DNA from 2 places in the Oceanobacillus sp. CAU 1775 genome. Region 2 is predicted to be linked to the other one. Evidence: riboswitches for the same ligand, from Rfam matches in the RefSeq annotation. Region 2 holds a riboswitch; the other holds the start of a gene.
The links. A riboswitch is a leader RNA that binds a small molecule or an ion and turns the genes downstream of it on or off. The one in region 2 is predicted to bind cobalamin.
Positions count from the first base shown of each region.

Region 1: linked by a shared signal. The riboswitch ahead of ACXYMZ_RS14760 (ABC transporter substrate-binding protein) and the one ahead of ACXYMZ_RS11765 (ABC transporter substrate-binding protein) in region 2 are both predicted to bind cobalamin.

Region 1 covers NZ_JBTLRO010000010.1:59,744-76,669, forward strand. Annotated here, with positions in the region: gene mvk (mevalonate kinase) at 1-879, shown strand, start outside; gene mvaD (diphosphomevalonate decarboxylase) at 981-1,958, shown strand; gene ACXYMZ_RS14720 (phosphomevalonate kinase) at 1,962-3,068, shown strand; gene ACXYMZ_RS14725 (aspartyl-phosphate phosphatase Spo0E family protein) at 3,188-3,358, opposite strand; gene sigW (RNA polymerase sigma factor SigW) at 3,547-4,110, shown strand; gene rsiW (anti-sigma-W factor RsiW) at 4,126-4,767, shown strand; gene cdaA (diadenylate cyclase CdaA) at 4,976-5,794, shown strand; gene ACXYMZ_RS14745 (CdaR family protein) at 5,787-7,013, shown strand; gene glmM (phosphoglucosamine mutase) at 7,109-8,458, shown strand; gene ACXYMZ_RS14755 (S9 family peptidase) at 8,658-10,448, shown strand; cobalamin riboswitch at 10,513-10,697, shown strand; gene ACXYMZ_RS14760 (ABC transporter substrate-binding protein) at 10,960-11,955, shown strand; gene ACXYMZ_RS14765 (FecCD family ABC transporter permease) at 11,945-12,970, shown strand; gene ACXYMZ_RS14770 (adenosylcobinamide amidohydrolase) at 12,975-14,453, shown strand; gene ACXYMZ_RS14775 (cob(I)yrinic acid a,c-diamide adenosyltransferase) at 14,455-15,033, shown strand; gene ACXYMZ_RS14780 (pyroglutamyl-peptidase I) at 15,076-15,672, opposite strand; partial or broken gene ACXYMZ_RS14785 (GrpB family protein) at 15,816-16,346, shown strand; gene ACXYMZ_RS14790 (metallophosphoesterase family protein) at 16,385-16,926, shown strand, end outside.
Region 2 covers NZ_JBTLRO010000006.1:96,516-113,441, forward strand. Annotated here, with positions in the region: gene ACXYMZ_RS11720 (diacylglycerol kinase) at 1-426, shown strand, start outside; gene rlmD (23S rRNA (uracil(1939)-C(5))-methyltransferase RlmD) at 523-1,896, shown strand; gene ACXYMZ_RS11730 (DUF3021 family protein) at 2,160-2,540, shown strand; gene ACXYMZ_RS11735 (hypothetical protein) at 2,630-3,061, shown strand; gene ACXYMZ_RS11740 (hypothetical protein) at 3,257-3,418, shown strand; gene ACXYMZ_RS11745 (hypothetical protein) at 3,547-3,762, shown strand; gene ACXYMZ_RS11750 (hypothetical protein) at 3,831-4,037, shown strand; gene ACXYMZ_RS11755 (hypothetical protein) at 4,246-4,728, shown strand; gene ACXYMZ_RS11760 (hypothetical protein) at 5,153-5,335, shown strand; cobalamin riboswitch at 5,723-5,909, shown strand; gene ACXYMZ_RS11765 (ABC transporter substrate-binding protein) at 6,193-7,173, shown strand; gene ACXYMZ_RS11770 (FecCD family ABC transporter permease) at 7,179-8,216, shown strand; gene ACXYMZ_RS11775 (ABC transporter ATP-binding protein) at 8,221-9,039, shown strand; gene ACXYMZ_RS11780 (cob(I)yrinic acid a,c-diamide adenosyltransferase) at 9,056-9,604, shown strand; gene ACXYMZ_RS11785 (adenosylcobinamide amidohydrolase) at 9,625-10,317, shown strand; gene cbiB (adenosylcobinamide-phosphate synthase CbiB) at 10,275-11,279, shown strand; gene cobD (threonine-phosphate decarboxylase CobD) at 11,254-12,330, shown strand; gene ACXYMZ_RS11800 (bifunctional adenosylcobinamide kinase/adenosylcobinamide-phosphate guanylyltransferase) at 12,312-12,911, shown strand; gene ACXYMZ_RS11805 (cobyric acid synthase) at 12,896-13,744, shown strand; gene cobS (adenosylcobinamide-GDP ribazoletransferase) at 13,728-14,522, shown strand; gene ACXYMZ_RS11815 (histidine phosphatase family protein) at 14,480-15,112, shown strand; gene ACXYMZ_RS11820 (bifunctional adenosylcobinamide kinase/adenosylcobinamide-phosphate guanylyltransferase) at 15,064-15,498, shown strand; gene ACXYMZ_RS11825 (ECF transporter S component) at 15,514-16,005, shown strand; gene ACXYMZ_RS11830 (ATP-binding protein) at 15,998-16,711, shown strand; gene ACXYMZ_RS11835 (histidine phosphatase family protein) at 16,713-16,926, shown strand, end outside.

The DNA.
Region 1 (16,926 bases), on a different contig from region 2:
GTTGTACACGGACAACCTGCGATTGCTATTCCGTTTCCTTTAATTGGTGTAGAGACTACTGTCGATTATGTACCAGGTATAGTTAAGCTCGATAGTGCTTTTTATTATGGTCCACTTCATTTAGCGCCGGAATCTTTATACGGTATTGTGAAGTGTATTAATGATACATTGGATTATTTAGAGATTCCTGTAGAGGATTTAGTGATTCGTATTAATTCTTCTATCCCACCTGGGAAAGGCTTGGGTTCAAGTGCTTCAGTAGCAATTTCAGTTATTCGTTCGCTATTTAATTATGCGGACAGAATTTGTACAGAAGAAGAATTGCTTGAGCTCGCTAACATCGCTGAAACATATGCGCATGGTTCGCCAAGCGGCATCGACACTTTAACAATCACTTCAGACGCTCCTATTTGGTTTGAAAAAGATCACCCAATTACTAAAATAGAAATCAAAGAAGACTTTCATTTCATTGTTGCAGATTCAGGCCAAGATGCTGATACAAAATCAGCGGTAGCTTCTGTAACCAACCTATTAAGGAAAGCACCTAAGAAAATTCAAAGAAAAATTGATCGAATTGGTCAATTAACTTATGATGCGAAGGATGCTTTAGAAAAAGCGAGTAAACATTTCCTTGGACAAATGCTAAATGAAGCTCAAAAAGAACTTGAGTACCTTGGTGTAAGTGATGTTGTATTAAACCGTCTCATTCATTTTGCTAGGCAGGAAGGCGCACTAGGTGCCAAACTGACTGGTGGAGGAAATGGTGGTTGTATTATTGCACTTGCTCAAAATGAAGTTCACTCCAAGCAACTTGCTGAAAAGCTAAAGAACTTTGGGGCACAATCCGTTTGGCCTTTCGTCTTAAAAAAACAGGATTAATATAAAAACAACTAGTAACCAGATATTAAGCTTGTCTTTAATATTTGGTTACTTTATTATGTATGGAAAAGATAATTATTATTTTATAAAAGGGGATTATTATGAAAGCTACAGCAAAAGCACATACAAATATAGCCTTAATTAAATATTGGGGAAAGCGTAATGAAGAAATTATCTTACCTACGAATAGTAGTCTTTCCTTAACATTAGACGGTTTTCACACAACAACAACTGTAGACTTTCAAGAAGACCTGACTGAAGATAAATTTTTATTAAATGATGAAGAAGTTACTGGTGAAGCGTTCCGCCGTGTGACTACGTTTCTCGATTTAATTCGTGAACTTGCTAATAAAAAAGAATTATATGCAAATGTCCATTCCATTAATAAAGTACCAACAGCAGCAGGACTAGCTTCTTCCGCATCAGGATTTGCGGCTTTAGCAGCAGCTGGTACGAAAGCAATTGGTTTGGAGTTATCCGATATGGAATTGTCCCGATTAACTAGACAAGGTTCGGGTTCTGCTAGTCGCTCGATTTATGGTGGCTTTGTTCAATGGGAAATGGGTGAGAAAGAGGACGGTTCTGATTCCTATGCAATTCCGGTTGCACCAAAAGAACATTGGGATGTTCGTATGGCGGCAGTTGTTTTGTCAGCGACAATGAAGAAAATTTCAAGTCGAGAAGGAATGCGACGTACAGTAGAAACCTCCCCGTTTTACGATGGTTGGTTAAAGAGTCTTCCTGAGGATTTAGAAAATATTAAAGAAGCAATTCAAGCGAAAGACTTTATCCGTGTTGGGGAAATTGCAGAAGCGAACGCATTGAAAATGCATGCAACATCTTTGGGTGCAAAACCGCCATTTACATATTGGATTGATTCTACAATTCGCGTGATGCACCGAGTCGAAGAACTACGTGAACAAGGTATTCCTGCATATTACACAATGGATGCTGGACCGAACGTTAAAGTATTATATTTACCAGAGCATGAAGCAATTGTTCAGAAAGCGCTACAAGAAGTACCTGGAGTAACGGATGTAATTTTAAGTAAGCCAGGTCCAGGCGTAACCTATCTATAGGGGATGAATATTTTGTCGAAACAAGAAATGACAATAAAAGTACCAGGTAAATTAATGGTAGCAGGAGAGTTTTCTGTCCTGGTTCCTAACCAACATCTTGCTGTGACAGCAGTTGATCGATTTGTTTATGCAACGATTAGCGCTTCAAAAGTAGGGGAATTAACATTAAGCGATTTCAATTTACTTCAATTAAGATGGAATTATAGAGATGGTCAACTTTCGATTGACTCTGATGATGCTCGTCTTTCTTTTGTAAAAGCAGCGATGCAAGTTACTTGCACATATCTTGAGGAGCAGGGAGAAGAAATTACGCCTTTTTCTCTTTCTATTCGTAGTGAATTAGATGATGCTTCTGGTTTAAAGTATGGACTTGGCTCAAGTGCAGCAGTAGTAACTGCGGTTGTCTCTGCGATTATTGCAAAGTTTAAAAATCATCAACTAGATAAAAATCTTATTTTTAAATTATCAGCTTTAGCTCATGTGATCACCCAAGGGAGCGGTTCTGGTGCAGATGTAGCAGCTTCAGTTTATGGGGGAGTTTTAAAATATGCTTCCTTCCAAGCAGAGTGGCTACTTAAAAAATATCGTGAAGCGCAAACAATTAGTGAAGTTATCCAGATGGAGTGGAAGTATTTATCGATTCATTCCATTGAATTACCGTCGTGGATCCATTTTTGCGTAGGATGGACTGGAAAACCAGCATCAACTGTGAAGCTAGTTGAAAGAATCCTCCAACAAAAAGACGATAATCCAAAAGCATTTGCTCGTTTTTTGGATAATAGCGAAAAAGCGGTTGAGCAGTTATTGACTGGGATGGAGCAACAAAACATATCACAGATTCTTTCTGGAATAAAAGCAAATCGACAAACTTTGGCAGAAATCGGCAGGCAAGCAGATACTGCGATTGAAACACCACTACTATCAAAGTTATGTGATATCGCGGAATCTCTTGACGGTGCTGGAAAACCATCAGGTGCTGGTGGAGGAGATTGTGGAATTGCATTTATGTCAACGGAAGAACAAGCTATAGCGTTATTCGAAGCTTGGAAAGAAGCTGGAATTAAGCCATTAGCAATTCACTCCCATCCAAAAGGTGTAGAACTTGTTTAAAATTCACGCGTTCGAAAAAGGATATGCAATCCCATATTCTAGTTATCTATCATTATCATTTTGATAGTTATAGGAACTAAAAAAAGACATGTCTAGCATGTCTTTTTTAATCATCATCTCTATTTAGCTGTGTATTCATATTCTGTATACTTTTGATATTTATTTATAAGTTCATCCAGTTTCATACTAGACTCAATCATTATATCGGAAGTTAGTTCGTGATAGTAACTGAGAGAGATCATTTCTCGACGGCAAGATTCGATTTCTTTTAATAATATTAATTTACCCACAAAAGCTTCCTCCTATCTAGTATACTATAGTAAGAAATTACCCAATTATTTGCAAGTATAAACCTATGAATTATTTGTGAAGAATACATAAGATTTTTTAAAAGAAAAAAGAAATCAATGATAAAAGTGAAACCTTTCAAAGTGAAGACTCGTAACTAAGGTACCGCAGAATAAGCGGAGGTAAATGTATGGATCAAATGATAAAAGAGAAAATAAGAGAAGTGAAAAAAGGAGATCAAGCAGCTTATGAGGATCTGGTCTCTTTTTACCAAAATAAAATATACCAGCACTGTTACCGAATGCTAGGTAATGCACATGAGGCAGAGGATATGGCCCAAGAAGCATTTATTCGAGCATATGTAAATATTCATTCCTTTGATGAGAACCGGAAATTTTCAACTTGGTTATACCGAATCGCAACGAATCTTACAATTGATCGATTGCGCAAACGAAAACCAGATTATTTCTTGGATGCGGAAGTCAAAGGAACGGAAGGTTTAGATATGTACTCACAGCTTCAGAGTGAGGATATTTCACCTGTAGAAGAGGTGGAGGCAAATGAATTGCAAAGCTATATCCACCAAGAAATCTCAGAGCTTCCTCCAAAGTATCGCAGCATTATTATTTTAAGGTATTTAGAAGAATTTTCTCTTCAAGAGATTAGCGATATTATGGACATTCCGCTTGGAACGGTTAAAACTCGGATTCATCGTGGAAGAGAAGCATTACGTAAAAAACTACGTCATGTGTAAAGGAGTGTGGAACTTGTGAAATGTAAACCAGAGATGGTTCATTTAATGCATAAATATTTAGATGGTGACTTAATCAAAGCTGAAGAAGTTGAATTGCAAAGGCATCTTGAGGACTGTGAAGACTGCCAACAACATTTTCATGAATTAAAGCGTACGGTCACATTAATTCAGAGTGCAGAGCGATTTGAAGCGCCTGCGAATTTTACTGCAAATGTCATGCAGAATATACCGACAGAGAAAAAACGTGTGCGTTATTTGCGTTGGTTTAAAATGCATCCAATGCTTACCGCAGCTGCAATTTTCCTTGTTTTAATGTTGACTGGTGCAATGACATCATTTGAACAAGATAATCAGCTTGTTGTTTCAAAACAAGATAACTTGATAATTGAAGGAGATACCGTAATTGTTCCTGAAGGTGAAGTTGTCGAAGGTGATTTACTTGTGAAGAATGGCAACTTAATTATATATGGAACAGTAGATGGAAATGTAACATTGGTAAATGGAAAATTAATCGAGGATAATCCGCTAGACAATAGTGGTCTAATGGCTTCTGTCGGAGAAGTTAATGGAGAATTTGAAACGGTTGACAGGGTGTTTGAATGGATTTGGTATAAGGTAAAAAGCTTTGCAAAAACCGTATTCTCTTTTGGAAATTAGATAAAAGTGCTTACTAAGGTTGAGGATGAAAAGTCAGTGACTTCTCATTCTCTTTTTTTTTATTTTCTTCCTTCATCCTACTCCTTTACAATTCACATGAATATAGGTATTTATGTTATAATAAGTATCATTATTGATACTTTTAATTTCTATAGTAAATATTCAAATAGCGATATTATTATTTTTTATTATTAAAGGATGTGTAACCATGCTCGATGGGGGATTTGACCTTCTCAACTTACTTAGAATAACTGTAGATATAGCTCTCATCTGGTATGTACTATATAAACTGATGATGCTTATTCGTGGCACGAAAGCAGTTCAATTATTAAAAGGTATTGCAGTTATACTTGTTATTTGGTTGATTAGTATTGCTTTCGATTTACAAACGGTTCGTTACTTTACGAATCAATTTCTTCGTTGGGGTATTATAGTTATTATCATTTTATTCCAACCAGAATTGAGAAGAGCTCTTGAACAATTAGGGAGAGGAAGTATTTTCTCGAGAAATACGAAATCTAAAGAAACGATTGAACACCATGTAGAAGCAATCGTTAATTCATGCATGTATATGGCAAAACGTCGAATAGGTGCACTTATCTCTATTGAAAAAGAGACAGGAATCGGTGACTATGCAGAAACAGGTATCTCAATAAATGGGAAACTTACACATCAACTATTAACTAATATTTTTACACCAAATACTCCACTTCATGATGGAGCGGTTATTATTAGAAAAGGTGAGATTGTCGCAGCTGCATGTTACTTACCACTATCAGAAAGCCCGTTTATCTCTAAAGAATTAGGAACGAGACACCGTGCTGCGATGGGGGTCAGTGAAGTAACAGACGCCCTTACACTTATCGTTTCTGAAGAGACTGGTGCGATATCCTTCACATTAAATGGTGAATTACATCGAGATATTACTAAAGATGCATTAACTGAAATTCTAACAGAGCATCTCACACTAACTCCATCATCCTCTGATAAAAAAACGAAGAAACGGGGGGTGGGCAGTAATGGATAATTGGTTTCAAAGTAAATGGTTTATTCGAGTATTGGCTCTCGCGTTCGCAGTAACATTATTTATCTTTGTTAACGTGGAATCTAATTCTACAACAAACGACTCCTCTATTCCTGGGAGAAATAGTCAGTTACAGCGACTTGAAGATGTGCCAGTAGATATTCGGATAGATTCTGAAAACTACGTTGTAAGTGGTATCCCTGAATTTGCGACGGTTTCATTAGAAGGTACACCTTCATCCTTGATGCCGACGATATTAAACCGTAACTTCTCTGTTTATGTGGACTTAAATGGCTATGAAGAAGGGGAGCATACGGTAGAACTAGAACATGACTTTAGTGATGATATCCGCGTATATATTGAACCAAAAACAATAGAAGTTACCATCGAAGAGCGGGCAAATGAAGAGTTTCCAATCACGGTTGACTTCTTAAATGTGGATCAATTACCAGATGGTTTTGAAATAGGTGAGTATACCCTTGATCAGTCGACGGTGACAGTAACAACCTCAAGAAATATTATGGAACAAATTGGTGTTGTTAGGGTTTATGTTGATGTAGGAGGGCTGGATACTTCCATTACTAATCGAGAAGTGCCAATCAATGTCTATGATAGTCAGGGAAATGAATTGAATGTGCGCTTGGATAGAGAAACAGTAGTCATCTCTGTAGAAATTTTAAACCCAAGCAAAACAGTTCCAGTAACAGTTGAAACGACAGGTGAGTTACCAGATGGCTTTTCTCTTATTTCCACTTCTGCTAATCTAGACGAGGTAGAAATCTTTGCGAGAAGTGAAATACTTGAAAACATTTCTGCGATCACCACAGAAGATATTGATCTCTCGGAAATTACCGAATCAGGCACTTACGAAGTTGGACTAGCATTACCTGAAGGTGTAATTACCGAAGAAATGGTAACAATTGATGTAGAGGTTGAAGTTGAAGAGACGAGAGTATTAGAATCTATGGCTATTGAAGTGGATGACCTTGATGGCGACCAAGAGCTAACCTATTCTACACCGGCAAATGGTGAAATGGATCTCACGATAATAGGAAATCAATCGCTTATGAGTGGATTGACTGAAGATGATTTTCGAATTTATATTGATGTAGGAGATTTAGCGCCAGGTCAACACACAGTTCCGATAGCAATTGAATGGGATGAAGTTGAGGATATAACAGTAACAGCCGAATATGAGCAAGCTGCAATTACTATTAATTAAGTGGGATGTATTTGTAGCTTGAACGAATCGGAGTTAGAGGCAGTAGAAGTAAAGGTAATTTAACTGCATCTAACCACGATAAAGGAGAGGTTTTAATGAAGAAATATTTTGGAACAGACGGTGTAAGAGGGGTAGCAAACAAAACCCTTACACCTGAGCTCGCATTTAAACTGGGGCGTGTTGGTGGATATGTTTTAACGAAAAATACAGATAGACCTAAAATACTAATTGGAAGAGATACTCGAATCTCTGGACATATGTTAGAAGGAGCACTCCTCGCAGGATTGCTTTCTATTGGGGCAGAAGTCATGCGATTAGGTGTTATTTCTACACCAGGAGTAGCTTACTTAACAAAAGCAATGAGTGCAGATGCGGGAATTATGATTTCAGCTTCACATAATCCAGTTGAAGATAACGGAATTAAATTCTTTGGAGCAGATGGCTTTAAGCTGACAGATGAACAGGAAAGAGAAATAGAAGCCTTACTAGTCGAAGAAGAAGATAATCTTCCACGTCCAGTTGGAGCGGGTGTTGGTACAGTGACTGCCTATTTTGAGGGTGGTCAAAAGTATCTATCTTTCCTTAAGGATACAATTGATAATGATTTCGAAGGCATTTCAATCGCAATAGATTCCGCACATGGTTCGACATCAAGTCTTGCGACACATCTGTTTGCTGACTTAGAGGCAGATATTTATTCGATTGGTTCAACACCAAATGGTTTAAATATTAATGATGGCGTAGGTTCAACTCATCCGGAGGAATTACAAAAGCTTGTATTAGAAAAACAAGCAGATATTGGTTTAGCTTTCGATGGAGATGGGGACCGTCTCATTGCTGTTGATGAAAAAGGACATATTGTTGATGGCGATCAAATAATGTTCATTTGTGGAAAATATCTGAAAGAAAAAGGCTTATTGAAACAAGATACAATCGTTTCTACAGTAATGAGTAACATTGGTTTTTACAAAGCTGTAGAAGCAAATGGTATGCTAAGTGAAAAAGCTTCTGTAGGTGACCGTTATGTAATGGAAGAAATGCGTAAGGGTGGCTATAATTTAGGTGGAGAACAATCAGGACATATTATTTTCCTTGATTTTATAACTACAGGCGATGGCTTACTATCAGCGCTTCAGCTTGTAAATGTAATGAAGGAAACAGGTAAGCCTTTATCTGAGCTTGCAGGAGAAATGAAAGTGTATCCTCAAGTATTGAAAAACCTTAAAGTAGTTGATAAGAATGAAGTACTTACAAATCCTGTCATTCTGCAAGAAATAGAAGCGGTGGAGAATGAATTAGGTGAAGATGGTCGAGTGCTTATTCGCCCTTCAGGTACAGAAGAGCTTGTACGCGTAATGGTGGAAGCAACTACGGTTGAAGAGTGTCATCAGTATGCGGATAGACTTGTTGCACTAATTCAAGAAGTGTTAGGAATTAAAGAATAAAAATATAGAAGCTGTATGGATAAAAAATTTCCATACAGTTTTTTTATGTTATTTTATCCTCCTTAAGACGGAGATTACTTCAATCGGCGGTTGGTTATGTAAGAATGTTAGTAGATGTATGATAGAGTTATATCTTTGATAATAGTGAAAAGTGAATTATACTATTATTAAGAATTCATATATTTCAAGGGGGATTTTCATGATTAACTTTCCAAAACCAACTGTAGAACAATTTTTCCGCACGTATGTGATAAGTGACTTTGAAGTAAACAAGGATGAAACAAAATTAATTTTTAGTACAAACTTAAATGGCAAGGTGAATTTATGGGCGATGGACTTACCAGATAAGTTTCCGTATCTCTTTGCACAAAAAGACGAATCGACTGCCTTTATCTCTTTTGATCCAGAAGGCCGTTATGTGCTAGCAGGATATGATAAAGATGGAGATGAAAACCATCAAATTTATGCATTACCATATGAAGGTGGTCTGCCACAGCCGTTAATAACTGGTGACCCTGAAGAGAAATATTTCTTCTCTCATTTAAGTGAAGATGGAAACAGACTATACTATGCAACTTCAGAAGGAAATCCTTCATTTTTAAATACACGTATGCGTAACTTAGAGGATGGTACAGATACATTAGTATATGAAGGAAAAGATGCTCCAACCAATCTCTCTGCTGTCTCCGAGGATGAAGAAACATTTGTATTTTCACAGGCTCTGGCAAATACATATGTAAAAAGCTTTGTGAAAAAAGGAGAAGAAATTCATAATCTTGTACCTGACCCTGAGAAAGTTCATGTGGCAGGCGTGCCTGTATTCACAGATAAGAATACGCTTTACTTCTTAACAGATTATGAAAGTAATTATACTTACCTGGCAAAATTTGATTTGAATGATCATCAGTTTACGAAAGTACTAGAAATTGAGAAGGAAAGTATCACAAATATCAAATGGGCAAAAGAAGCGAAGAAATTTTACATTGTTACGGAAAAAGGTGTAGAAGATTATCTTTATCAGTTTGAACCTGAATCTGAAAAGCTAGAAACTTTAACTGGTCCAACAGCTATGCTTGATAAATTGGTTGTTTCAAAAGCTGGGAGTTTGTATGTACTAGGTCGTTCAGCAACTGTTCCATTTAATATTTTCAAAAGCGCGGATGGTAAGGAATGGGAGCAGCTTACAAACAATAACGTACTTGGTGTAAAAGAAGAAGATATGGTTGATCCAGATGTTGTAACTTATACTTCTTATGATGGTATGGAAATTGAGGCATTATTATTTAAAGCGAAACCAGAATATGATAATGGATATACAATTCTATGGCCGCATGGTGGCCCTCAAGCTGCGGAAAGAAAAATGTTCCGTTCGATGTTCCAAAGTTTCTTAAATCGTGGGTATACTATTTTCGCACCGAACTTCCGTGGAAGTACAGGTTATGGTTCAGAATTTGTGAAATTAGTAGAACGTGATTGGGGAGAGGGACCAAGACTAGATAATATTGCAGGTATTGAATGGTTATTTGACCAGGGCATTACCGATCGCGATAAGCTTTTCCTAGTTGGGGGAAGTTATGGAGGATATATGGCACTACTCCTACACGGTCGTCATCCAGAATATTTCAAAGCTGTAATTGATATCTTTGGGCCTTCTGATTTATTTACCTTTGTTAATTCAGTGCCAGCGCATTGGAAACCAATGATGGATCGTTGGGTAGGGGATCCTGAGCGAGATAAAGAGAGATTTATTAAGGATTCACCAGTCACCTATTTAGAGACGATGACGAAGCCAATGCTTGTGATTCAAGGAGCAAAAGACCCGCGTGTTGTCAAAGCAGAATCAGATCAAATCGTTGCGAAGCTTAAAGAAAAAGGTCGTGACGTGGAGTATATGGTACTTGAAGACGAGGGACATGGTTTCTCTAAAAAAGAGAATGAAATCAAAGTATATGAAAGTATGCTAGATTTCATGGAAAAACATCAACACTAATCGAGCAATTTCGATTATAGATGACATTATTTCAAAACCAAGGTATGATAGTTAATAGACAATTTCATATTCAAAAAGAATAGTCGATTTCAATGGAGAAATCTAATGGGGAAGTTGGTGAAATTCCAACGCGGTCCCGCCACTGTAATTGCGAGCGAGCAGAAAGATACCACTGTACAATGTTTGTATGGGAAGGTTCTGTAAGCGATGAGCAAGAGCCAGGATACCCAACTATTTTATTTTACGCCTAATTCTACGAGGATAGTAAGGTGAGTAGGTTTCATTATAGCCTATTTATTAGCATCTTCATTTCGTATGAGGATGCTTTTTTGTTTTTTTGAAATGGTTATGTTAATGCATTTTGTTGTGGTTTCTGCTATTAAAAGTTAAGAAGAGTGTATTTCCGAAGCGGGTCTTACCTCTAACCACAAAGAACTTTAACTCCACCTTTCAATAAAATCCTTCGTATGCGTTTGAAGTGAATGTCGAAAAATTGAGGGGGGAATAGAAAGTGAAAAAGTTTTTACAAGTATTTATTTTAGTTTTATTATTAGGATTTTTGATTGGATGTAGTGATGGCAATGACGAAACAGAAAACACTACACCAGAAGAATCAACTGGAAGTGAAGTTGTTGAAACGGATGAAAATGATGAAGCATCAGCATTCCCAGTTACCGTGACAGATGCTATTGGAAATGAATTCACTCTAGAAGAAGCACCAGAGAGAATCGTTACACTTTTACCAAGTAATACAGAAATCGTCTTTGCTTTAGGGCATGGAGATAAGGTTGTAGGAGTCTCTGACAACGATAACTATCCAGAAGAAGTACTGGAATTAGATAAAGTCGGTGGAATGGAACTAAATGTAGAAGTAATCATTAGCCTCGATCCAGATATTGTATTAGCACATGAGTTAGGAACGAACTACTTCCAAGAGGCATTTGAACAATTAGAAGCAGCAGGTATTGATATTTTTGTTGTAGCTGATGCAAATTCTATTGATACAACATACGAAACGATTGAAGATATCGGTGAAGTAATTGGTGCAACTGCAGAAGCAAATGAATTAGTAGAAGAAATGAAAGCAGACTTTGCGGAAATTACAGAGATTACATCTGAAGTAACGGAAGAAGATCGCAAAACTGTATTCTTTGAAATTTCACCTGCGCCAGATCTATATACATCAGGACAAGGTACTTTTCTTCATGAATTTTTAGAGTTGAGTAATGCAGAGAATGCGATTGATATGGAAGGATGGCCAGCAATCGACCCTGAAGTCATTATTGAATTAAACCCAGATATTATCATGACTACTTATGGAGATTATGTCGAAAATCCAATTGAACAAGTTACTTCAAGAGATGGGTTCCAATCCGTTGAAGCTGTAAAAAATAATCGTGTATATGATATTGATGCTGATGCGGGAACACGTGCGGGTCCTCGTTTAACAGAAGGTGCAAGAGAGGTAGCAGAAGCGATTTACCCGGAGCTATTTGATGGGCAGTAATGTTTTAAAGTATACGACTTCCATACTGTTTTTAATCGGTGCAATGCTTACGGCAATCGCAATTGGAAGTGTATCTGTTCCAGTGCTAGATATTATTAAAATTATTGGCCAAGAAGTATTCCGTTTGCCAATTGCTAGTAATGTGGAAGAGATGTATGTGAGTATTGTTTATGAAATTCGTTTGCCGCGTGTTATTTTAGCGGGACTTGTTGGGGCTTCTCTAGCGATTGCTGGAGCAGCCTTTCAAGGCTTGCTTAGAAACCCCTTGGCAGATCCGTACATACTTGGTGTATCTTCTGGTGCCTCAGTTGGTGCTGTGTCAACATTGTTTTTTAATATCACTATTCCTGTTGTAGGAATGTACACACTCCCTGTTATGAGTATTTCTACAGCAATGCTGACGATTGTAGTTGTTTTATTCTTTGCTAAAAAAATCGACCGGGCAATGCGAGTGGAAACGATTATACTTACTGGGATTATCTTCAGTGCATTTCTAGGTGCTTTTATTTCTTTAATCATCGCCCTAACAGGAGATGAATTACAGCAAATTATTGGTTGGCTACTTGGGAGTGTCTCCATGCGAGGCTGGAGCTATGTTGGAATTATTTTGCCATTTTTAATTATAGGTTCTTCTTTGTTGTTAATGAATACTAGGGAATTAAATGCAATGTCTTTAGGTGAAGAGCGTGCACAGCATTTAGGTGTTGATGTAGGAAAAAGAAAAATGATGATTTTAATTGCAGGATCTATTTTAACAGGAGCTGCAGTTGCTGTGTCTGGAATGATTGGATTTGTTGGGCTTGTGATTCCCCACTTGAATAGAAAATTATGGGGGCCTGATCACATTCACTTACTGCCTTTATCCATTATTACTGGTGCGGGGTTTTTAATTCTTACCGATTTGCTTTCAAGGTCGATCATCTCACCACAAGTTCTACCAATTGGCGTCATCACGTCATTAGTTGGTGCACCAATTTTTGCATTGATACTTGTTAGACAAAGGAAAAAGGGGTGATAGGATGCTGAAGGTGGAAAATATTTCCGGTGGATATGATGGCCAAGAAATTGTTAAAAATATTAGTCTTCATGTGGAAAAAGGTGAATTCTTCGGTATCTTGGGCCCAAATGGTAGTGGTAAAACAACATTAATTAAAATGATTAGTGGGTTACTTGGACTACAACAAGGCTCTGTGAAGATTGATGGAATGAATATAGCAAATTTAAATCAGAAACAACTTGCTAAGAAAATTGCTGTTCTTCCTCAATTATCGCCTCAAGTTTTTCCATATACAGTAAAAGAAACAGTATCTCTTGGCAGGTATGCTCATCACCGTGGCCTTTTTCAAACATGGTCAAAAGAAGATGAAGAAATTGTTCAAAGAATAATGCTTCAAACAAATATAAGTGATTTTCAAGATGATACAGTAATGGAGCATTCAGGTGGGGAACAGCAAAGAATATTTTTAGCTCAAGCGCTTGTCCAACAGCCTGAAATTTTACTCCTTGATGAACCGACGAATCACCTTGATTTGGCTTATCAAAAGGAACTTCTGGATTTATTAAGAACAAATGCCAAGCAAGAGGGATTAACGGTTGTCGCAATTCTTCATGATGTAAACCTTGCTAGTTTATATTGTGACCGTTTGCTATTGATGAATGAGGGTGAAGCGCAGATGATCGCTAATCCAAATGATGTTCTTTCAGAAGAACAGATTCAGCGGGTGTACGGAACGGCAGTCGTAAAACAACCGCATGCAGAGATTGCTAAGCCGCAACTTCATTTATTACCAGGAAAAGCTAGAGAAGCGGAAGCGACGAACTATAAAATTGATGCTCAAGCATTGTCATTTACGGAAGAATATATTACTCTACATGCAGAAAAACCTTTAAAGACTGTTTCTTCAGGTGTTGTAGGAGCAGGCTTTGGCTGGTATAGTTATTTTGTAAATAGACATGTAGATGAGCATTATAATTATGTTGATCATCGAAAAGAAATGCGTGATTATTTGACTGCGGAAGGATTTAATCCTTCGCAAACAGTTGGAATGATGACTGCTGTTCCTTTAGAAGAAAATAGTCATCGGCTCTATGAAGGAAATGGTTTTTCAATTTTAGTTGTCGTTACAGCTGGAGCAGGAAATGTAGTTGATAGTACAAGAACAAGTATGTTGATGATGGGGCCAGTAAAGCCTGGAACGATAAACACATGGATTTTTGTGAATGGTCGATTAACAGATGAAGCTTACATTCAATCTATCATTACAGCAACTGAAGCAAAAGCGCAGGTCTTAAGAGACTTGAATATAAAAGATGCCCAGACGAATACGATTGCTACAGGGACACCGACAGATAGTATTTTAATAGCTGCAACCCAACAAGGGCGAGAATTGAATTATGCGGGAACTGCAACAGAGCTAGGGAGCTTAATTGGAAAGGCTGTTTATCAAGAAATGAAGCAAGCCATTCAAAATTATTTTAATCGAAAAGGGAGAGATTGAAATGCGACTTTATACAAGGGCAGGAGACAAAGGGCAGACAGCTTTAATCGGTGGAAAAGCTAGTAAAGATGATATTCGAGTAGAGGCATATGGTTCAATTGATGAAACAAATTCATTTGTAGGACTCGCTGTATCGTATCTTGATAAAGAGTTATTTAAGGATATTTTAGAAGACCTTGAGAAAATCCAACATGAATTATTTGATTGTGGAACAGAGCTTTCGAACGTATCAAAAAAAGAACGCCCACATGAACTTTCAGAAGATATCATTACATATTTGGAGGAGCGCATGGATGTCTTAATTGACGAAGCACCTGAATTGGAACGTTTTATCCTTCCTGGTGGTTCACAAGCTGCAGCAGCTCTACATGTTGCACGAACTGTTGCTAGAAGAGCGGAAAGACAAATTGTAACGCTTTATCATAGTGTTGAAAGAATCAATCCTATTCCATTAAAATATATGAATCGACTTTCGGATTATTTCTTTGCGGCAGCCCGAGTTGCCAATGCGCGTCAAAAAATAGCTGATGTTGAGTATGAGCGTAGTGCAAGAGTATTCCGAGGGACAAATAAGAAATAAAAAATAGTGAATCTCCATTGTAAAAGATGGGATTCACTATTTTTATAAGGATTTAATGGAAATACGTATGGCTTTTATTAAATCTGCATCAGACCAACTTGGTATATTACTTTCTAATGCAGTGGCATGTGAAGCGGGGATATGTATAAAACCTGCTGGAATGTCTATTTGATTTTTAGCAAGATAATGTAATCCACGATACATGATATTATTATAAAGATATGCACCAGCTGTGTTAGAAATAGTTGCAGGCAAATCACTTTTCTTTAAGTTTTCTACGATTTCGCGAATGGGTAATTTGCTAAAGTAACCATCAGGACCATTCTCTACTATTTTCTCTCCGTTTGGCTTATAACCTTCATTATCTTCAGGCCCATCATTACAATTAATTGCAATACGTTCTGGTGTAATTTTATTCCTGCCAGCTGCAAGGCCAAGTGAGATTACAGCATCAGGTTTATGTTTATCAAGTAAATCGATAAATGAATCACCTGACTGATTAAATATGACAGGAAGAACCTCACCGATTATAAGATATTCATTTATTTCCTCTTGATTTAGTGTTTCTACTATTTTCTCTGTTGGGTTTATTGGATGCCTTAAAAAAGGTTCAAACCCAGTCAAGAGTAGCTTTTTCATCTAATAGACCTACTTTCAATATCAGCTATTTCCTATATCTATTATAGCATAGGAACTTTTTCATTATAAGTCTATAATTTCGGAATATTTTGGAGTAGCATAGTTAAGAGAATGATATTATTTTTACAATGGGAGTGGACGCGATGAAATTAGGACTAAGCCGTGATGAAGTAAAAATTGTTGATTATACAGAAGAGTGGAGTGTAGAATTTTCCCGTATAAGGCAGGAGCTAATTGAAAAAACAGGGCTCGACGGAAATCGAATCGAACATATTGGAAGTACAGCGATTAAAGGAATGGCAGCAAAACCAATTATCGATCTTTTAGTTGGTGTGGATGATCTAGAACAGGTAGATAAAACATTCTTTAAAGATATAGCTGATGTGGGATTTTTACGCTTGAGGGTGGAGCGGCCTGGTGAAATTGTACTCGCAAAATTTACAGATGAAAGGTATGAGATAAAAACCCATTATATTCATCTCACTACATATTAAGGCGAGCTTTGGAATAATTTACTCTTTTTCAGAGATTATCTACATGCCAATGAAACTGCGAAAACAACCTATATAAATTTAAAATATGATTATTTAAAGCACTCATCCACAGGAATAAAAGAATACACAGATTCCAAAGAAGCATTTGTTAATAAGATTACTTCAAAGAGGATTTCGTAAATATAGAGTAAATTAGAAAATCAGGTGGGGAATTATAGATGAGAAGAACATTAGTAATTAGTGACATTCACGGTGAACTAAAATTATTTGAAGAGTTGCTTGAGAAGGTAGCCTATGAATCTGAAAAAGATCAACTGATTTTATTAGGAGATTATGTGGACCGAGGACCGAACTCGAGGGGTGTTGTTAATCGAGTCATTGATTTAAAGTCCCAAGGTGCTATCGTTTTACGAGGAAACCATGATGAGATGATGGTTGGTGCTGTAGATAATGAACCAGGAGTTAGAGAAAGATGGGAAAGAAATGGTGCGATTTTAACCCTACAAAGCTATGATCCCTCAATAAATAGCTTCGAATTTCCATCCACAGATGAATTTAAGGAACATATAAAATTTCTTAGAGAACTAGATTACTACTATGAAACAGACACACATATATTTGTTCATGCTGGTGTAGAACCGGGCAAGCTTATGGAAGAAACAGATCCACACACATTTGTCTGGATTCGTGAGGAATTTTATAAGCATTATGATGGGGAGAAAACGGTAGTATTCGGACATACACCAACATCTTTAATCCA
Region 2 (16,926 bases):
TATATCAGAGGGATTGAGATGCTTCCTTCACTAAAACCTTCACACACTCGTATTGAGTACGATGATGGGGTGATTGAAGAAGATATCATGTTATTTTTATTATCTAATTCCAATTCTGTTGGTGGCTTTGAAAAGTTAGCACCAGACGCAAAGTTGAATGATGGCTATTTTGATTTACTAATCTTAAAGAAAGTGAATCTAGCTGAATTTATTCATATCGCAAGCCTTGCTTTAAGGGGAGCACATTTAAACAATGACAATATTATTTATGTAAAATCGAAGAAAATTAAGGTTATCCCTTCCGAGCGAATGATGCTCAACTTAGATGGAGAATACGGTGGATTATTACCAGGTGAATTTTCTAACCTAAAAGAGCATATTGAATTTATCGTACCTAAAGATTTTATCGAACTTCAAGAGGAATAGCATGATTACCTTCAAACACTAGCAAAAGCTATGGTTTGGAGGTTTTTAACTTGTTTGATATAGTAAAATAAATACGTGTTATAAAGGAAGATATAAATGGCAAAATTCCAAGCACCAGTGAAGAAAAATGAGACGATCACACTAACCTTTGAAGACTTAACGCACGAAGGTAGTGGCGTTGGAAAAATAGACGGTTACCCCTTATTCGTACCGAAAGCTCTGCCAGGAGAAGAGGCAGAAGTTAAAGTTATTAAAGTAAATAAAAATTTCGGATATGGTAAATTATTAGAATTAAATACAACTAGCCCAGAAAGAGTAGATCCTACTTGTCACGTACATTGCGGCGGTTGTCAGCTGCAGCATATGAGTTACAGTCTACAATTACAAATGAAAGAAAACCAAGTACGTAATGTGATGAAAAAAGTCGCTCATCTTGAGTCTGTACCTGTTCATTCCATTTTAGGGATGGAAAACCCATTTCATTACCGAAACAAAGTACAAATCCCAGTGGCTGAAAAAGATGGACAGCTTATTACTGGTTACTATCAAAGACGTAGCCACCGTATTGTAGAAAATTTAGATACTTGTACAAGCCAAGCGGAAATAATTAATGAAATCATTCCAGTTGTTCGTGACTTAGCAAACCGTGTAGGAATTGAAGCGTATGATGAAGAAAATCACCGTGGAGTCCTGCGTCACATTATGGTGCGCACGGCTTACGCAACGAATGAAACAATGGTTGCTTTAATTACTCGTACAGAAAAGCTACCGAATAAAGAATTTATCATTCAAGAGCTCAAGAGTAGATTCCCAGAAATAACATCGATTGTTCAAAACATAAATGATAAACGTACAAACCTAATTCTCGGTGAAAAAACGAAAGTATTATGGGGACAAGAATATATCCATGATAAGATTGGTGATCTAACATTTGCGATCTCTGCAAAGTCTTTCTATCAAGTAAATCCACAGCAAACAAAAGTATTATACGATAAAGCACTTGAGTTCGCCCAAATTGATGAGAATGATGTTGTAATTGATGCTTATTGTGGAATTGGTACAATCTCTTTATTCTTAGCACAAAAGGCTAAAAAAGTGTACGGTGTAGAAATTGTTCCTGAAGCAATTCAAGATGCAAGGAAAAATGCAGAAATCAATAAAATTGACAATGTAGAGTTCGCAGTTGGCCAAGCCGAAAAGGTTATGCCAGAATGGAAGCGCCAAGGAATTAATCCAGATGTAATTGTTGTCGATCCGCCACGTAAAGGCTGTGCTCCGGAATTTCTTGAAACAATGATTGAAATGGAACCAAAACGAATCGTTTATGTTTCATGTAACCCATCGACATTAGCAAGAGATTTACGAATTTTAGAAGATGGTGGATACCGAACTGTTGAAGTCCAGCCGGTTGATATGTTTCCAAATACAACGCATATTGAAGCAGTTACTTGGTTGGAGAGAAAACTGTAGCATTGGACCCTCCCTTTTAGATTGTTATCTAAAGGGAGGTTTTTTAATAGGAGAAATTTAATAAAACACAAGATGTTCCTATTCAAATTAGAGATTTAATTCTTTTAAAAGAAGAATAATTTATTCAGAATATTTGTGTTAAGATAAATGTAGACTTGAGAAGCAATGTACTTGAGCGAACGGAGTAGGTAAGTAAACCGTGAAACCTTTATTCTTTTACTTCGTATACAAAGTAAAACAAATAAAATTTGCAATAATTCATAATGAAGGAAGGTAATTATATTATTTTTATAAACTCTTTTGTAAGAGGTAGTATACCATTAGCCATTATGGGTGGAATTGCTTTACTACTCTATTTTCAAGTTAAGTATTCAGATGCAAAAAGCACTTTTATTACTGGTATTATCATATTTTTCGTTGCTGCTACATCCGTTATTTATGAAGTGGAAGATTGGAGTATATTTAAGCGAAGTATTATCCACTTTTGTGTGATGCTGTTCACCATTTATCCCCTCCTTCTACTTAGTGGTTGGTTTCAGATTTCATCATTCTTGGATGTATTAAAAGTTTTCATCATTTTCCTTTTGGTTGGCGTTGTTTTGTGGTCACTGTTTATGATATTGGCTAAAGTTTTTTCATGGTAAATATTATGTGCTTATTACAGAAACGGGTGCTTTAGTTAAAAAGTGATAAACAACTAACAGTAGAATAATTATAGAGAGGGGTTTTTCTAATGAAGCGCTTTATTTTGTTGCTTCTATTTACGGGGCTAATCAGTGCTTGTTCAAACAATGAAGATATAACCGAACATAGCTATCAATTTGTAGGAGAGGGACAATACTGGAAAGCAGAGTTAGAATACGAAGCAACAGAAATAAGAATAAAAGATGCGTATTCAAGTGAAGATGAATATAAATTTAAGTTAACTTACAATGGAGATTTAGACGAAATAGCTTCATTGAAACAATTAGCTTATGAATTTAAACTGGGGTCAACGGGTGGTGGAACTTCATCGATGACCTTTGATGAACCTCTTACTGTTAAAGAGTTTAAATCTGCAGGTAGTAGTGAAGGTGGCTTAATTATGACGGCAGATATGGTGGTTAGTGTAGAAGTTAAATGGGATGATTATGAGGAGTCTTTTGAACTGGTTGTAAACGAATGATTGGTTACATATTTAACGATCAGATGCAAGAACTAAAGAAAATAATGGAAAGCATCGATGATAATTTCTCTCATATTTATTTGTTGAATGGTGCGGCTATTATAAATATAGTAGAATTTAGATAAAGGAAAGGTGAGATGGATGAATTGATCAGAGGTTAGAAGATTGTATCCGAATCAATTCGTTAAATTAAAGGTGTTATCGTCTCACATAAAAAATGAACAAGAATTTGTAGAAGATATCGTTGTAATTAAGCCTATAACTGATGAACGAGCAACAAAAGAATTGCTAAACTCAAGAAGTGACGAGCTAGTATACCACACAACCAATGAAAGTATCGTCCTTGAAGTTCGTTAAGATGTTGGACTAAGAAGATTCAATCACCTTGGAAATCAAGTATAGATATGGGTTACTTTTAGTGGATATCCCCCTGACATTTAAAGGGAAAAGCAAAGTGCTATAGTATTGAAATTGGAGATGAAATGATGAACTTTTTTGATTGGAAAATAGAAATGGAAGAAAGTTTAAAACCATATATAGATATTGAAAATAAAAGAATGGCTATTCTTACAATTGAAGATGATGACATTCATATCGCTTTAGAATTTGATGAAAACGATAATTTAGTTATGCATCCAAGATGGAGTATAAACATTACTATCTTAGGTGAAAAACATTTAAAATTCACTACAAATTCATAAATATTCGTGAAGTAAAGGGTGCTTTTTGCAAGAAGGAGATTGCATTTTTTTACTAAAGTATAGGATATTTGCAAGAAAGGATTGATAATATTTTGAAAGAAAGTCTTAGATTCCCATTAACATTTTTAGTAGTAGCAATAGTTTGGCAGTTAATTTTTTATCAAGAAATTCGCTGGGTTGATAATATAGGAATATCCTTTATGATATTCTTGCTTATTCTAATTTATAATTGGTCAAAGAAATCTTATAAATGGAATAAAGATAACGGAAATTAAATAATCCTTAACAAAATCTTGTTCTGCTAATGTGTATGATTGTTCCATTAGAGCAATCGCTTTTTCATTGATAGACAGTATTGTTGAAGAATGTAACCGTCAAGTAGTTAAATCTTAACTAATAGAAATATGAACCGGGTAGGGTAATTGAAAAAGGCATAAAAGGTAACGATTATTTATTCCATAAGAAGATTAAACGGAGGTTTATATGAGAAAAGTTCATCTAGATAGAACAGCATTCTCTGGTGCTGTTGTTGTTGATTTAGAAGAAACTGAGATTATACCAGCAGGAGCAACCATTAATTCACTTGGTGTTCATGACAGAAAAAATGAACAGTATCAAATTTATGCTAATGATTATGATATTCAAGTTATCTTTGACGATGATATTCCACATATAGAGTTTTATACGGTTCCACATGTAGATATTATGGCAAAAGATAGTAGAGGAGGATTTATTGGGATTGTCTATCAAGCGTACGATTCGGAAAGAGTCGCACCAATTTGTTATATCAATATGGATTTAGAGTGCTTTATAATTTCTGAAAACGTTAAGGATTTTCTGAGTAATATGGGATCATGGCAAGACAACATGAAACCTTTTGATAAAATTAAGTTTTATCGTTCCAAAGCAGAAGCAGAAACTGAACTAGAATTTATCGATTTGTCTGACCTTACTCCATTCTTATAAATTCTTTTATTTTTAGTGTAGTATGGGGATTTCTTGGTTTGCCTACAAATAAGGAACAATCCGTTCGTCATTTTATAAATAGGACATTTATTAGTATATTTCTTTCAGGGCTTTTCATAGTTTATCGTTTACTTATGGCAACGATGTTGATACCAATATTGACCTTCGTATCTGTTTTATTGCTGCATTTTGGTTTGCACTACTTTTTGCATATATAAAGAGTAAAAGCAGTTTTCTGCAAATGATGTATGGATCGCTTCTTTGTTACTTGCATATCTGACAAATGGATTCTTAACCTCAATGTAAATACCTAGAAATCAATTTTAAAATTGTTATCTTTGAGAGTATAGACACTTTGACTGAAGGATGTTTATATTAGAATAAAGCGTTACAATATCGTTGGAGTTTCCTTTAGGAGGTCATGATGCTTAAACGAAATATTGCATATCCAATAGTACTGTTTGTGTTTTTTACGATATATCAGCTAATTTTTACTGACCAAGTAGAGTGGATGAGAAATATTATATTTTCACTTATCGTATATGTTTTTTATATTTTTTGGGAGTGGGCAAGTGTACCATTTGATTGGAATAAAAATAAGAAATGAATCTTTGATAGGAAACATCATTCGTATATCAGGACACATATTTTGTGTTTGTTATCGGACTTTACTTATACAAACGCTTTAATGATAGATTTCGAGAGATACTTATACTTTCATAACATCCGCTATTCTAGTAACTATATGCATCATAATAGCAGAGAATATGTGGTTTGAGATAAATGAGGAAATATTATTTAAGTAAGGGGTTTATTTAGTTTTATGTGATATCATATAAAATTCTAAGTGATACTTTCCAAAGATTGACCGTTACTGCTCTTATTTCGCTATATTCCAAAATTATTCTAGAACAATTAGGAAAACCGATTAAATTTGATTTTGTAAGAGAGTACATGTTATATTAACTGTGAGATATTATATTTTGACAATTGAATCTAATATAGTAAATAGGTGCTTGTTAGAAGACAAGTTAAAAGGGAAACCGGTGTAATTCCGGTGCGGTCCCGCCACTGTAACTAGGAGATTACCTCTTTAAGCCACTGTTTCTTAAGTGAAATGGGAAGGTAGAGAGAATCATTTATCCTTAAGCCAGGAAACCTGCCTATGATACTAGCTATTTAAGTCCTTCGAGGAAAAGGGTAAGCTAAATCAAACATGATCAAACGTCTATATTTTTTAATAACGAGTTAGAGATAAGTACATGAATCTCTAAACTATTTTGAAGTAGACGTGTTTAACGAACATGATAATAATTTGATGAAACTAACCTTGCTTCCATATTGGAACAAGGTTTTTTTATTGGTGAAAAAGAAATATTTGATTAAATCATACCTCAAAGGTCTTTTTATAGTGAGATTACTTTTGTTAACTGTAATTCTCATATACAAAAAGGAGAGAAGAATATGAGAAAGTTATTTTTAAGTGTTTTTGCAGTTTTTATACTACTTTTTAGTAGTGCATGTAATCAAGATGATGCTACAACCAATGAAGCTGGAGTTGATGCAGAATCAAATGAATCAGCTAGTGAAGGAGCAGAACTACAAACGGAATATCCTTACACTGTCACAGATTTAACAGGAACTGAAATCGTATTTGAAAAAGAGCCTGAGCGTATTGTTTCTGTTTCGACTTCAGATACAGAGATTTTATTCGCATTGGGACTTGATGAGCGTATCTACGGCGTGAGTGATTTTGATAACTTCCCGGAAGCAGCGAATGATAAGCCGAAGATGGGTGGAGTAGTCGAACCGAATATCGAAGCTATTTTAGCGCAGGAACCTGATTTAATTGTAACAGGTACATCCATTAGCCCAGATGTAGTTGAAAAAATACGTGAGCTGGACCTCATCATCTATCAGTCTGATGCTAAAAATACAGAAGAAATTCTCGCTAGCATTTTAGAAATGGGGAAAATAACGAATAAACAAAGTGAAGCTGAAGCGCTAGTTGCAGATATGAAAGAAAAAATCGAATCAATTAAAGAAAAAGTAGCAGAGATTCCAGAAGAAGAAAAGAAAAGTGTTTATATCGAGTATAATCCTGGTTGGACAGTTGGTGCTGGTGAATATATGACTGAGTTGATTGAGATGGCAGGGGGGATTAATATAGCAGCCGATGAATCTGGTTGGATTCAAGTAAACGAAGAAAAAATAATTCAAGATGATCCAGAAGTTATCCTTCATGCGGCAAATCTAGTAGATCATGATACTGGAATGGAACTTAGTGAATTAATTAAAGAAAGAAGTGGCTGGGAGAAGATTACAGCGATTCAAGAAGACCGTTTAGTTCCAATTGATGAAGATATTATGAGTCGTAATGGCCCAAGGATTGTGGAATTATTACAAATCATTGCTGAAGGCATCTATCCAGAGTTATTTGAGTAATGAAGATAAAGAGGAAAATAGGGATATGGGGAGGAATTGGGCTCCTCCTCCTCTTTGTCTCTATCATTATTAGTCTATCGATAGGAACGGCTAAGCTACCATTATCACATGTATGGGGAATCCTTATCTACCAATTTCCATTAATAGGTGACTATGTGCAGACTAATTGGGCTGAATCTTCCGAACAAATTATTTTAAAAGTACGTTTACCAAGAGTGATTCTAGCTCTACTAGTGGGTGCATGTTTATCACTTGCAGGTGCTGGATTTCAAGGAGTACTGCGAAATCCCTTGGCAGATCCTTATATTTTAGGTGTTTCATCAGGAGCTGCAGTGGGAGCTGCATTTATTATTTTATTTGGCTTACATACGACGATTTTTGGAATGTGGACCCTCCCTGTTGTTGCCTTTATTACAGCATTACTTAGTTTATTGGTTGTTCTCAGACTTGCAAATGTCCAAGGGCAATATAAATTAGAAACAATCATTTTATCAGGAGTAGTTGTGTCAGCATTTTTAGGATCTTTTGTCTCACTTATGGTTTCTATGTCTGACAAAGTAATTAACGAAATTGTATTTTGGTTAATGGGTAGTTTAGCAATGCAAGGATGGTCTTTTATTTATGTTCTACTGCCTTATTTAGTAATTGGATTTGTAGTCCTAATTGCATTTAGTCAACACTTAAATATATTTGCATTAGGCGAGAGACAAGCTGCACATCTAGGAATTAAAGTAAAGCGTACACGTCTCATTATTTTAATCATCTCTACTTTTATAACAGCAGCAGCTGTATCAATTGTAGGTACAATTGGATTTGTAGGTCTTGTCGTACCACACTTAGTTCGATTAATTGTTGGTCCAGATTATCGCATTATCATTCCAATCACAGCAATTTTTGGTGCGTTGTATGTTCTTTGGGCTGATACTTTAGCCCGAACACTATTAAGTCCGACTGAGATTCCATTAGGTGTCGTAACGGCTTTTTTAGGGGCACCATTTTTTGCATATTTACTTCGTAGGAGCAAGCACATGAGTGGAGGGTAAGCACATGATTCGTGTAGAAGCAGTGAGAAAACAATATGGAGAGAAAACGATTTTAACAGATATTTCTTTTTCCCTTAAGGAAAGAGAAATATTAGGAATCATTGGGCCTAACGGAAGTGGGAAATCCACTTTACTAAAACTTCTATCTGGTGTAGAGCCTCCTTCATCAGGCAAAGTATATTTCAAAAATAATGAAGTACAAAAATATACTAGAAAAGAAATTGCAAAAAGTGTAGCGGTATTACAACAAGAAGCCTTACCGATGATAGGGTTTACGGTTAGAGAAGTCGTAGAGATGGGACGCTTTCCATTTCAAAATTGGTTGGGAGAAGACTTGATTGATGTTGATAGCTTCATAGACTCTATTTTAGATAAAATGAATTTAACAGCGTTAAGTGATAGACATCTTGAACAATTAAGTGGTGGAGAACGTCAACGTGTAGGGTTGGCAAAAACGATGGCTCAATCCCCAAATGTTCTGATGCTTGATGAACCAACCACTTATTTAGATATTGGTCATCAAATCCACTTAATGGATCGTATTCACAGTTGGCAACGAGAGGAAGAGATGACTGTCATTTCTGTTTTGCATGATTTGAATTTAGCAACACTTTATTGTGATCGCTTACTTTTATTAAATAATGGGCGAGTTGAAGCGATTGGTACTCCATACGAGATCATTCAAGAGGATCTAATAGAAAAGGTTTATGGCATAAGGCCAATAATAACAACTCATCCCTCTAACGGGTTACCACAAATTATACTTGAAGGTGAACAAATGATTAATTACACTGCAGAACCAAAAAAGAAACTAAGAATATGAAAAGGGAGCTAAGAAAATGAATAAACCTGATAAAGAACGTGGCTTAACATTGGTATACACAGGTGATGGAAAAGGAAAAACTACTGCAGCAACAGGACTTGCTATTCGAGCTTATGGACGAAATAAAAAAGTATTGATGATTCAATTTATTAAATCACCAAAAAGAAGATATGGAGAGAAAGTTGTTTTTGACAAGCTTGGCATTGAAATGGTACAAACAGGGATTGGTTTCACTTGGACTAAAACCCCTGAAGAGCATAGGGAAGCATTAAAAAAAGCATGGACTTTTACAAAAGAGAGAATTATGGCAGGAGAACATGACTTGGTAATTCTTGATGAAATCAATAATGCTTTAGCAATTGATAAATTCCCGATTGATGATGTTTTACCTCTTAAAGAAGTTATTAATTTAATCAAAAATCGACCACATGGCATGCATCTAGTGTTAACAGGTAGAAATGCAAAATCTGAAATTACAGAGCTTGCTGACCTTGTATCTGAAGTTGTGCCACATAAGCATTATTATGATGAAGGAATTCCAGCAGTTGCAGGAATTGAAATATAAAGGACATAAGGAAAATAACTATGCAAACCCCAATTGGTAAAAGTGCAACACAACTAGGAAAAGAAAATTTACAGTTTAGTGAAGAAATAATTGTTTTTGAAGCACCAATTCCTTTAAAAGCAATTTCTGCTGGCGTAACTGGAGCAGGGATAGGTTATTATAAAAGATTTGTAAATCGCCATGTCGATAAAGATTATAACCCTAAAGATTATCATGAAGAAATGATCCGATTTTTAACAAGAAAGGCTTTTCATCCCGATGAAACGGTAAGCATGATGACAGCAGTTAAGTTAAAAGATGTCGTGTACGAAAAATATATTGGTGAAAACTTTTCCATATTTATTGTTGTTACTGCAGGTACGGGAAATGCAGTGGATGCCACTTTAGGAAAAGAGCATTTGAAAATATGGAATCCAGGTACGATTAATACTTGGATTTTTGTTAATGGGAAATTGACAGATGCTGCATTTATCCAAGCGATTATTACTACAACTGAGGCAAAAGTAAAAGCTCTAGAAAAAAGAAATATAACAGATGAAGTGACAGGAACCATCGCAACAGGTACATCAACAGATTCTATTTTAATAGCTGCAACGCAAAGTGGTAAAGAACTTGAATTTGCTGGACCGATTTCTGAGCTAGGCGCTTTGATTGGAGAAGGCGTCTATGCTTGTATAATAAAAGCACTGAAAAAAACGAGGATAAAGAAATGATTTTCAATCATATAATAGCAATTATATTAGCTTATATTATTGATCTTATAATAGGTGATCCCAAGAATTGGCCGCATCCGGTAAAGTGGATGGGAACATTTATAGCTTTCTTAGATAAAAGATTAAATAAAGGAAGACATAAAAAAATTAAGGGATTAATAATGGTTTTACTTCTCTTAATCATCACTTTTTCTCTAAGCGCTTTACTAGTTTTTTATATTTATAAGTGGCATCAATTAGCAGGTATTTTACTTGAAGGTATTCTCATAGCAACTACAATTGCACAGAATGATTTGAAAAAAGCTGCGTTGGAGGTAGTAACACCATTAAAAAAGAGAGACCTTCGAGAAGCAAGAATAAAACTTTCTTATATTGTGGGGAGAGATACTGCTGAACTAAGTGAACAAGAAATCGTTCGAGGAACCGTAGAGACAGTAGCTGAAAATACGACTGATGGTGTAACTTCACCATTGTTTTGGGCAGTGATTGGCGGTGCCCCATTTGCATTTATGTATCGAGCAGTAAATACAAGTGATTCCATGGTCGGTTATAAAAATGAAAAGTACAAAGACTTTGGTTGGGCCTCTGCGCGTCTCGACGATATTTTAAATTGGATCCCTGCACGGGTAACGGGTGTGATTACGATGCTCGCAATAAAGCCAAAAGGACATAATTATCGAGAGGCATGGCAAATTTTAATAAGAGACGCTAAGAAACACAACAGTCCTAATAGTGGATGGGGAGAGGCTTCTGTAGCTGCAGTACTTGGTATTCAATTAGGTGGCATCAACTATTATAAAGGAGAAAAGTCACTTGCCCCTTTAATGGGTGAAAGTAAATTTTCTTTACAAACGATACATATTTTAGAAGCAATCCGCATTATGCAACGCACCGTCTTTCTTTTTTTAGTCATGTTAAGTATTGGAGGAGTTCTTTATGAATTGGCCCGCACATGGTTCTAATCCGCAATATATATATCAATATCTGAATATGGAAATACCAAAAGACCGCATTGATTTTAGTGTGAATGTAAATCCATTTGGTTCTCCAACTGTCCTTCAGGAAAAGTGGACAAGTTGGTTTCCAATGATTGAGGATTATCCAGACCCGAAAGGAAATAATTTAATATCGCTTCTAGCAAAAATCGAAAAAATAGACAAACAATCGGTACTGCTTGGAAATGGTGGAGCAGAAATTATTCATTTACTTGCTAATTATTTTAAGAAAAAGCGTGTACTTCTCATTCAGCCGACTTTTTCAGAGTATGAGAAGATGTGTCGTGCTTATGATTGTGAGATTTCTTATTTTACTTTAGAAGAGCCTACTTGGGAAATATCGCTTGAGGCTCTGGTTCCATATATAAAACAAAATGATGTCGTGTTTCTATGCCATCCGAATAATCCAACAGGAATGACCTATTCAAAAAGCTTATTATTAAAGATTTTAGATGCTTGTAAAAAAGAAGATTGCTATTTAGTCATTGACGAAGCTTTTTACGATTTTATGAATCATCCATTAACACTAGTTTCTTCTATAGAGACTTACAAAAATTTAATTATTATTCGTTCACTAACAAAGATGTATGCTATTGCAGGATTACGTTTAGGCTATATGATGGCATCTCCGCAAGTGATTGAAGATGTGAAGAAATACCAACCCCATTGGAGTGTGAATGCAATTGCATTACTGGCGGGAGAGGAAAGTTTAAAAGAAGAAAAATTTGTTCAAGAAACAAGGAATTTCTTTTCAGAAGAGCGTGCACGTCTATTGACAAGTTTAAAAAAAGCAGGTTACCTCGTTTCGAATAGTAGTGTAAATTATTATTTATTAAGAGATCCCAACACGGAGAACCCTATTTCTTTATTTAAATACTTATTAAAAAAGGGATATGTCCCAAGACATACAGCGAATTATCCGGGATTAGATGGACGTTGGTTCCGCTTTGCGATTAGAAAAAGATTCGAAAATGATTTGCTTTTGGAGGCGCTGTATACATGGAAAAATCAAGAATGATTTTTGTTACAGGTGGTGCGCGGAGTGGTAAAAGTAGTTTTGCAGAGCGGTATGCAGCGACAAATGCCGTGAAAGAAAGAAGGAAGCTTTATTATCTCGCGACTGCTAAATTTACGGATGATGAGATAAAAGATAGGATTAGGCGCCATCAAATCGATCGATCAGATGCTAATATCCCTTGGAAGACAGTGGAATCTTCATTTGATATTAGCCGTATTGTAAATGAATTCACTAGAGGAAGTATTGTGCTACTAGATTGTGTAACGATTTTATTAGCGAACGAATTGTTTGATAAAGGATTTTATGAAGAGGACGTCGATTATGCTTTGATTGAGAGGCAAGTTTTTACATCGATAATGGATGGAATCGAGGCTTTGAGCAATCGAGTCGGTCTATTAATCATTGTTTCAAATGAGGTAGCGTATGAACCTATACATAAAGAACACGCTGTGGTTATAGCTTATCGCAAATTATTAGGGCGTATCCACCAAAATATTGTAAAGAAGTCGAATGAAGCATATTTAATAGAGTGTGGACTACCAATCCAAATGAAGGGGGAGCAAATATGCGAGGGATTATGATTCAAGGGACAGCCTCCGATGTAGGAAAGAGTCTGGTTCTTACTGCACTTTGTCGAATGCTTATTCAAGACGGGTACCGTGTCGCTCCGTTTAAATCACAAAACATGTCAAATCATACATATAAAACGAGAGATGGCAAAGAAATATCAAAAGCCCAAGCATTACAAGCTGAAGCAGCTGATGTTGAAGCGACAGTTTGGATGAACCCGATTGTGCTTAAACCAAATACAGATTTAAATGCGGAGGTAATCTTACTAGGAGAATCTCAGAATTATCATTCTGGGAAAATGTATCGCGAAAAATTTTATGAAATCGGGCTAGAAGCGATTACAAAATCTCTAAAAATATTAGAAGCACAATATGATGTAGTAGTTATGGAAGGTGCTGGGAGCCCTGTTGAGATAAATTTAAAAGATAAAGAACTTGTAAACATGAAAGTCGCAGAACTTGCTGATGTTCCGGTTTTACTAGTTGCTGATATTGACCGTGGTGGAGTATTTGCAAGTATAATAGGAACTTTAACTTTACTGTCGGAGTCTGAAAAACGACGTGTGAAAGGAATTATAATTAATAAATTTCGTGGAGATTTATCTCTTTTCAAAGACGGTGCAACTTGGATCGAAAAGAAAACAGGAATTCCAGTAGTCGGTATTATTCCTTTTCTACATCATAACTTAGAACCTGAAGACTCTCTTTCTAAGCAAAATTTACAAGCTTCTCAAGGAAAAATTAATGATTATGATCAGATTGCTAAGGAAGTAAGAGCACATCTTGATTTAAATCGAATCATAAATATTATGGAGCAGTGGGACAACAATGAAAGTATATCTTAATGGTTTGATGTTAGCGTTTCAGTTTTTCTCTGTTATTCCAATTCATAAAGAAATTCCGATGACAGCTAAGAATATGAATGGATTCATTCGTGCTTTACCATTATTCGGCCTTATATTAGGCATGATTTATGCAGGACCAGCTTATTTATTAATGGAATATACAGTGACTTCTCCATTAATGGTTTCTTTTATTATATGGCTATCTAGTATTATTTTAACCGGTGCGATTCATCTTGATGGTTGGATGGACGCAAGTGATGCTTTCTTCTCGTATCGCGATCAAGAAAAACGGTTGGAAATAATGGAGGATCCTCGAATCGGTGCCTTTGGAGTCATTAGTGCGATTATTTTATTAGTTGCTAAGTTTCTTTTTATTTATGAAATTATCCTGCAAGTAGAAGTTTATTCTTATATTTTTATTGTATTTATACCGTTTTTTTCAAGAGTGTTAATCGCATGGATGTTGAACTTTGTTCCAGCGGCTAAAGAAGAGGGGTTGGGTTATTATTTTCAACAGACAGTGGAGAAAAAGGCACTCCGCTTTCATGTAATCTATTTTGTCCTTATCGGTTTCTTTACAGTGATATGGTCTATCGCAAGCTTTTGGGTTTTTATGATACTATTTATCCTTACAATTGGTAGCTTTTTAGTTATAAGAAAAAAAGTGGTGCAATGGTTTGGTGGAATGACAGGTGATGTATTAGGGGCATCGCTTGAAGGTTTGGAGGTTTCATTATGGATGACACTATGGTTATTACACTCCTTCGTCATGGGATGACAGAAGAAAATGAGCGGGGTGCATATATTGGTTGGTCGAATCCTTCTTTAAGTGAGGAAGGGATAAGAGAATTAAAAAAACAAAAGCAGCAGCTTGTAGTTAATGAGATTCACTCTGTTTTCTCAAGTGACCTCATACGTTGTGTAGAAACTGCTGAAGTCTTCTTCCCTAACCATTATATTCAAAAAATGGATGGATTGAGAGAACTTAATTTTGGCAAATGGGAAGGGAAATCTTTTGAGGAGTTAAAAAATTCATCCGGATATCGATTTTGGTTAGATAACCTTTTTACGTCTGCTCCTGAAGAGGGTGAACATTTTAAAACATTTTCAAAAAGGATTGACTTTGCCTATCAAGCGATTAAACAAAAGATGTTAGATCAAAGGTATTCAAATATTGTCATTGTTGCTCATGGTGGAGTGTTGCGCTATTTACTTACAAAATTCGTGCACTCAGATAAAACGTATTTTGATTGGAAAGTTCCGTATGGCGCAGGTTATCAATTAACTTGGAGTGAAGCTGCATTTAGGAGGGGTGAATTATGCACATCGTTACAGGAGGTGCCGCAAATGGGAAGGCAGTATGGGTAAAAGAAACGTATAATTTAGATGAAAAGCAGGATAAATGGTTTAATGCTGAGGAGACATCCTTTTCAACATTCAACCTTGAGAAAATGCAAGGAATTGTAGTTATTGAGGCAATTGAACATTGGGTTTATGAATGGCTAAAAGATAGTGATTTAGATACTGTTAGGAACGATGGAAAACAGGAAATCGATGAATGGTTACTTTGGGAAGAGAGCAACGAAGAAAATAATCTTATTATTATTTGTACAGATATATCAAAAGGCATTGTGCCAATGGAAAAAACATTACGAAATTGGCGTGATGTGACAGGGTGGTTTTATCAAGATTTAGTGGAAGCAGCTACTAAAGTGAATTATATCTGGTATGGCATTGCAAAGCAGTTAAAATAAATGGGGGTAAATACAATGCAAACGAAGAAGTTGAGTATTTTAGCGTTATTTATTGGTTTATCGATTATCGGATCAATGATTAAAGTTCCTGCAGTTATTGGAAGTGTAGCATTAGATGCGTTTCCTGCACTCGTTGTTGCAGTCTTATTAGGTAAAAACTATGGAGCAATCGTTGGAATGATGGGACATTTGATGTCCGCTTTAATCGGAGGTTTACCACTCGGTCCAATGCACTTACTAATCGCTATAGAGATGGCAATTATTATCTGGATTTTCGGTATGCTTTATCAATCAAATAAAAAATATCTTGCTGGTGGATCGTTTGTGATTTTAAACGGTATTATTGCTCCACTACCTTTTATTCTACTTTTAAGTTTATCATTCTATCTATCACTCTTACCTGGACTAATCATTGGATCATCTTTAAATATGGTGCTTGCACTTGTCTTTATCCCAAGACTCGAACCATACTTTAAAAATAAGTTCGTAGGTATTGTTCATGACTAAGTCGAAACAAACCGATGCACTAATTATTCCTTTTAATGAGAAAGAAGAATTAATTATTGCAAGTGATAATAGTGGTTCCATTGGCATGAAACCTTTAGATGATGTCTCTGTGCCGTATGAAGTTGTTGGCTATTTTTTGTTTCGAGTAGCATATATGGAGTGTATCGCAGTGGGTGGCAAGCCAAACGCTATAAGTTTAATGAACTTTAATGGAAATGATGCATGGAGTCCCCTCGTCTCAGGCATTAAAGAAGGGATAGAAGAAGCGGGGATAAAAGAGCTTTTAATTACTGGTAGTACAGAATCTAATTTCAACTTAAAACAATCGGCAACAGCAATTACAGTGATAGGTCAGAGAAAGTGTAAGCAAGATGAGATTCAAAGCATAAATATAGATGATTACCAAATTGCTATTATAGGAAAACCTCTTGTCGGACAAGAAGTAGTTGACTCAAGAGAAGCAATTGCACCTTTACATTTATTCCGCTGGTTTTCTGAACAAGAGCAGGTCTTGTCTATAATCCCAGTTGGTTCAAAAGGAATTGCTTATGAACTGTCAAAAGTTTGGCCAGAAAATCAGTTTAACATCACGAGTAAATTAGACTTAGAAAAATCATCAGGACCTTCGACTTGTTTTATTGTCCTTTACGATCAAAATTTTCATGAAGAAATCGTTAAGAAAGCAGAACAATGGTTACATATTTAACGTGCATGAGGGGGAAACGATAATTACGAAGCTGTGTATCATTAGACATGGAGAAACAGATTGGAATGTAGCAGGAATATTACAAGGGAAACAAGATACATCGTTAAATGACAGGGGGAAAAAACAAGCGCATGCATGTGGTGAATATCTACAACCATTTGACTGGGATATAATAATTACAAGTCCATTGAGAAGAGCAAGAGAAACAGCAGAAA